Linked DNA regions of Tautonia marina. The protein of the gene in region 1 interacts with the protein of each later gene in a pairwise test. Links are inferred from orthologs where the notes say so. Each region holds a gene or a part of one and is shown in the gene's direction. Other genes may lie near its edges. The genes, in order: dnaA and dnaB.

Region 1 (3,150 bases):
GCGGCGTTGCCCGGTTCGATGCTGAAGACACCCTCCTCCCGCGATCGAGGCGGAAGGGGCCGGGATCGCCGTCCGTCTGCTCGGCTCGCGCGAAGCCGCAAGAGCTACGAAGGAGGGAGATCCGATGGCCCTTTGGTTTGCATGGCTCCTGGACGTCCGGTTGCATTTGAGCCTGTTCGTGGTGTTTCTGTTGACGATCATCCTGGGAGATCGGTCGGAGACCAAACCGCAACCGGTCTGGAGAGTGGAACGCCTGGTCCAGCGCCAGCAGGAATATGAGCGGGCGAGGGCGCTGGCGCTGGCCGCTTCCGGAGACTCGCACAAGGAAACGCTCAGGATGGCCCCTGGCCCGGCCGAACGGCCGTGAGGGCGCCCGGATCGCGCCAGCCGGACCGCGCCGGAGGCCTTGCCGTAAGTCGGCGCGAGCGCTCGACTTCCTATTCGCGCCAGGTGGCGCCAGCGCCCCTCGAAGCCGATTGACTTCGAGGGGATCCGGGCGCATATCCCCCTAGGTTCGTCGTGCCGTCCTGAAGATCGGGCGTGCCGATGGCGATCATTGGTTGGTGATCGTCACGCGTCGGCCGATCGGTCGTTCCAGGAAGTTCCGGCGCGTGATGCTCTCGCGGATGAAGGGGGAGAGGTCGATCATGGTCGATCGGCGGTTCGAGCATGAGCCGGCCCTGCGGGCGGCGGTGGCCGAGCGAGTCGGCGAGTCTCGCTTTGGGCTCTGGTTCGGCGACGAGGTCCGGCTCGGCGTCGAGGGCGACTGCCTGACCGTCGGCGTTCCGAATCGGTTTTTCCGGGATTGGATCCGAGGGAAGTACGCCCGCGAGCTGTCGGCCGTGGGAGAACAGATCGCCGGCCGTCGGCTGGATCTGGCCTTCGAGGTGGCCGATGAGCTGGAGCCGAGCGTGGACGAGGTCGCCCCTGGGCCTCCCGATCGCTCGAAGCCGGACGATCGGAGGCGAGGGCCGTCGGTGCCGCTACCGACCTCGTCTCCCGCGGCCCCCGTGGATCAACCCGCGCCGAGGCCGCCGGTCGATCATCCCCGCTCGCGACGGGCGAGAGCCCCTCGACGGCTCGATCAGTTCGTGCCCGGTCCCGGCAGCCGCCTGGCTCTGGCCGCGTGTATCGAGATGGCCGAGTCGCCCGGTTCGGCGTTCAATCCGCTGGTGATTCACGGCGGCATCGGCCTGGGGAAGACGCACCTGCTGGAAGGCCTGGCCGAGACGATCGCACGGCGACACCCTGGCATGAGGGTCATTCATCAGACGGCCGAGGCGTTTACCAACAGCTTCCTCGAAGCGATGCGAGCCGGGACGCTCAACGGGTTTCGCTCACGATACCGGAGCGCAGAGCTGTTGATTCTCGATGATGTGCACTTCCTGACCTCAAAGCGGGCGACGCAAGACGAGTTTCAACACACCTTCGACGCCCTGATCGCCGCCGGGGCGGCCGTGGTGCTGGCCAGCGATCAGCACCCGAGGCTTATTCCGAAGCTCTCCGACGAGCTGGCCACCCGGTTGCTCGGTGGCATGGTCGTGAAGCTCGACGCTCCTGATCCGACCACCCGGCGTGCGATTCTCAAGGCGAAGGCCGCGGCTCGCGGGGTCGAATTGCCCGAGGCGGTGGCCTCGTATATCGCCGAACACCTGCGCACGAGCGTCCGAGAGCTGGAAGGGGCCTTGCACAGCGTTCTCGCCCACGCCACCCTGACCGGCAAGCGGCTCGACCTGAACCTGGCGAAATCGGCCCTGCGCGACACGATCCGACACACGGCGCAGGCGGTGGCGCTGCGCGACATCGAGCGGGCCGTGGCCTCCTTGTTCGACCTGCCGCCCGATGCCCTGAAGTCCGACGGCCGCTCCCGAGCCGTGACCCACCCCCGAATGATGGCCATGTACCTGGCCCGCAAGCATACCGGAGCGGCCTACAGCGAGATCGGTCGCTACTTTGGCGGCCGGAATCACTCGACGGTCATCTCGGCCGAGAAGAAGGTCCGCGCCTGGCTGCAGGACGAGCAACGCCAGTCGCTCCTGGCCGGGTTCGAGACGATGGGCGAGATCCTCTCGGCCGTCGAACGGGCGCTGGGGACCTGAAACGGATCCTGGCCACCGAAGCGAATCGAGGTCACGTCGAGAACGTGCGATGCGTTTCGAGGCGATCCAGTTGTTTCATGGAGAGATGTGAGAATCCTTTCGCTCGCCATGGTGACGCCAGAGAACGCCGGGGCAACGCCAGCGACGTTGCGATTGGCGTTGCCCCTGTCTGGGACTCGAAGTATAGTCCGCCGCTGCCTCTCTCGATTGGGCCGGTGTGTTCTGTCATGAGACACTGCCGGCAGGATCGAGCGCGATTTGCTCACGGAGGAGCCGGATCATGGGAGCGTTGGCAGCGGCGAAGATCGGCCGTGAACAGCCTATTCGTGTGCATCGTCCCGAGGCCACTCTCGTTTCGGGCTTTCCTCTCCGACCGGCGATCGCAGCCAACACCGCCGAGGCAACCGCCCTCTGGGACGAGTTCTTCGGCTCATTTTTTGACCGGCAGGCCGCCGTGCGGCTGGTCCATGAAACCAATCCGCGCGTTCACAATCGTTGGAGGCCGAAGCTCGCGCTGGTCCTCCCGCCGGACTTCTCGGTCGATCGCCCGTCGCACCGGGCCGATCTGACCGCCGCGCTCGAAGTGCTGGCAGCGACCGTTGAGCAGTACAAGATTGAATGCATTAGCAACAGTCCTGATGCGTCTCGCCTCTTTGCCGAGGTTCGTCCGTATTCGGCCGAAGCCGTGGCCGGGTGCGTCGGCGCACTGGTGCTCGGCTCAAGGGCCCTGAACGACGAGGTCGCGGCGATTCGGCCGAGCCGTCGGGTGACGGCCGACCCGTGCGCCTTCCGAACCGAGGGACACCGGATCGTCTTTGAGCAAGGTCGGCTCGACTGGCCCTTCGCGCCGGCCGAGGATTCCGAGGTGATCGGGTCGTGTTCGCAAGGCCTGATTTCAGCCTTCGTGGATGAGAACGACGACACGCCTGCCTTTCTCGATGCCCTCATGCGGTTCGCCTCGGGAGGCTCAGGTCTGCGGGTCACGCTTTCGTCCCGATCGGACGAGGTCTTTGCCGAATCCGTCAGGACAGCCCTGGCCGACGTTCCTCAG
Region 2 (3,167 bases), on another replicon or contig:
ATCCTTGGCACCACGCGACGACCGGGTTGGGAACGCCGACACAACCACCCGACCCGACCGAAGAACGGCTACATGCACGTCCTCTTGACCAACAAGGTCGCCAAGCTCGGTGAGCCGGGCGATCTGGTCAAGGTTCGACCGGGATACGCGCGCAACTTCCTGTTGCCGCAAGGCCTTGCGACCTTTGCCACGCCGCACAATCTTCGGATCGTCGAGAAGCATCGCTCGCGACTCAAGGCCCTGGAAGAAGCCAAGCGTTCCGACCTCCAGAATCTCGCCGCTCAGCTCTCCCAGCGCTCGATCACCATCGAGGCCAACGCCAACGAGGAAGGTCACCTCTACGGCTCGGTCAATGCCCAGCAGATTGCCGCCGCCCTGGCGACCGATGGCGTGCAGATCGACGCCGAGAGCGTTCGGATCGAAGGGCCGCTCAAGGAGCTTGGCTTCTACAGCATCCCGATCCACCTGGGCATGGAGATCACCGGCGAGGTCAAGCTCTGGGTGGTCCCCACGCACGTCGAGGGAGACGAAGGGGGGGCCTGACCCACTCCTTTGGTTCTTGGGGCGTGATGCACTGGGCATGATCGTGACGGAAAGTGGGCGTCGGTTGACTCGTTCCGGGTCTGGGACGCCCCTTTTCCTTCGTGTTGGTGCCGTGATCCGGCCGATCTCTTTTCATGGTTGTCGGCCGGCCGAACCGCAGCCTCCCTTAGGTTTCGATAGAGCCATGGATTCGGCCCTGCGGCGATCGCCCGCTCTTGGCTTGATCCGCGAGGGGTCGGCCCGGCCATTCGCCGCCCGCGATCGGTCGGAGCTGCTTGCTGATGTCCCCCTACGCCAATGGTCACGGCAACGGTCATCACCCCAGAAATGCCGCCCCGTCGTCGGCACCGCCCGACGACCGTCTGCCCCCTCAGAACCTCGAAGCCGAGCGCGGCGTGCTCGGCTCGATCTTGCTCGACAATGAAGTCCTCCACGATGTCGTGCCGTTGCTCCGGCCCGACGACTTCTACCGCGATGCCCACCAGACGCTCTATACCGTCATCCGAGAGCTGTACGACCTCGGCCGACCCGTCGACACCCTGCTCCTGGCCGAGGAACTCCAGCGCCGCGAGCAATACGATCGCCTCGGCGGCGACGAGCTGATCGGCTCGATCATCAACAGCGTGCCCCACGCCGCGAATGCCTTGCATTACGCGGTCATCGTCCGTGAGAAGTCGGTCCTTCGTCAGCTCATCGGCGGTGCCCACGAGATCCTCAAAGATAGTTACGACAGCATCAAGTCGGCCGACGAGGTCCTCCAGAACGCCGAGCGTCAGGTCTTCCGGATTGCCGAGGAGCAGGCCACCGGCGAGACGGTCGACCTGCAGGACATCGTCACCGAGGCGATGGACCGGATCGCCCTCCGATCCGAGTCTCGCCACCCGATCACCGGGACCGCCAGCGGCCTGCTCGACCTCGACGACATTACCACCGGGTTCCAGGGGTCGCAGCTCATCATTCTGGCCGCCCGCCCGAGTATGGGGAAAACGGCCATTGCCTTGAATATCTGTGAGAACGTTGCCCTGACCCAGAACAAGGCCGTTCTCTTCGTCTCGCTCGAAATGGGCAAGCTGGAGATCGCCGACCGAATGCTCGGCGCCCGGGCCAAGGTCGACGGCCACAAGCTCCGGACTGGCCAGGGGCTCAACCAGCGCGACATGACCATGCTCGGCCGCGCGTACGATGAACTGCGGGCCGGCGCCCCTGTCCTGATCGACGACACGCCGACCCGCAACATGCTCCAGATCACGGCCAATGCCCGCCGGATCAAGCTTCGCCAGGCCAAGACCAGCCAGGACCTCGGCCTGATCATGGTCGACTACATCCAGCTGATCGAGCCCGACTCGGGCGAAGGGCGCGACAGCCGACAGGAGCAGATTGCCAAGATCAGCCGCCGCCTCAAGACCCTTGCCCGAGAGTTGAACGTGCCCGTCGTCGCCCTCTCTCAGCTCAACCGAGGCGTCGAGAACCGCGAGGACCGCCGCCCCCGCATGGCCGACCTCCGCGAGTCGGGGGCCATCGAGCAGGACGCCGACCTTGTGCTCCTCTTGCACCGGCCCGAGTATTACGACCCCAACGATCAGCCTGGCATCGCCGAGCTGATCGTCGCCAAGAACCGAAACGGCCGCACGGACACCGTGAAGCTCACCTTCCTCAAGAACTTCATGCGGTTCGAAAACCTCGCCGCGGTCGCCGACGGCCCGATCGACGCCGGGACCTTCTGACCCTCGCCTCCGTGTTCGATCCGGCGATGCCCCGGCCTTCGGAACCGGGGTGTCGCCGATCGCGTCACGGTCGGCACATGGCGATCGCCTCATCTTTGCTGATGGGGTCCGTCTGATTCGCTCGGGCGTGCATCTCCCGCACGAACTGGTTGTTCGAGTCGCCCGTGTCTCCGGACCAATCGACCAGGCGGCCGTTCGTGGCGAAGACGCAGACCGGAGGGCCGGAGACGATCGGCCCTCGGGGCCTCCCGACCCAGACGACATAGGACGTCCCGTCGTGCTCGACCGCCGCGAAGCGATAGGTCTCGGGCAATACGGCGATCAGGTCGTCGATCGTCTCCATTCCTTCGGGGGGCATAAACCGCTTCCAGGGTGGGCCGATGATGAGCAGGCCGAGAATCCCGAGCATCACAACAGTGATGCCCCATTCGACCTGCCGCTGACGCTTCGTCGGCTTCGGCCGTACGTCCTTCCTCATCGGTTTTCGTCCACGAGATCCTCCCCGATCCGATCAAAGAACTCGAACGTGTCTGGCAGCGCAACCTGGACGATGACCATGTGCTCAATACCGGGGTATTCCCGATACTCGACTTGTTCCGAACCGATCCGGGTCAGTTCATCACGGAGTTTCTGGGACGAATCGAGCATAAAATCGAGCGCCCCAATACCGATGAAGATAGGGACCTGCGTTAATCCTGGCACCTCGTCGATGCGTCCTCCTCCTCCGAGCGCACTCACTGCCGCGTAGCGATCCGGGTGTCGGACGACCGCTTCAATCGCCTGAGCCGCTCCGCTGGAATGTCCCACGAGGAAGACCCGGGACCGATCGACCGGGTAGACGGACGCCATCGCATCGACCACCTCCGCGATCGGCCCCGAACCGATCGGACCCCGTCGGGG

What was found.
Region 2: the proteins of dnaA (region 1) and dnaB interact in binary tests that used the Escherichia coli proteins (3 or more experiments, as listed by UniProt). The link is inferred for Tautonia marina from one-to-one orthologs.

What each region holds. Positions count from the first base shown.
Region 1 is NZ_WEZF01000015.1:13,649-16,798, forward strand. What follows is about bases 41-2,873. They hold dnaA (chromosomal replication initiator protein DnaA), read left to right. Parts: upstream 41-647; coding sequence 648-2,099; downstream 2,100-2,873. Other genes in these bases: GA615_RS17770 (hypothetical protein), read left to right, coding at 125-367; GA615_RS17780 (glycosyltransferase family 2 protein), read left to right, coding at 2,380-2,873. Outside these bases: more of GA615_RS17780, read left to right, coding at 2,874-3,150. UniProt on the Escherichia coli protein: Plays an essential in the initiation and regulation of chromosomal replication. Binds in an ATP-dependent fashion to the origin of replication (oriC) to initiate formation of the DNA replication initiation complex once per cell cycle.
Region 2 is NZ_WEZF01000002.1:450,691-453,857, reverse strand. Bases 196-3,045 are described here. They hold dnaB (replicative DNA helicase), read left to right. Parts: upstream 196-824; coding sequence 825-2,267; downstream 2,268-3,045. Other genes in these bases: GA615_RS04330 (hypothetical protein), read right to left, coding at 2,742-3,045; GA615_RS04335 (hypothetical protein), read right to left, coding at 2,332-2,745; rplI (50S ribosomal protein L9), read left to right, coding at 196-543. Outside these bases: more of rplI, read left to right, coding at 1-195; more of GA615_RS04330, read right to left, coding at 3,046-3,167. UniProt on the Escherichia coli protein: The main replicative DNA helicase, it participates in initiation and elongation during chromosome replication. Travels ahead of the DNA replisome, separating dsDNA into templates for DNA synthesis.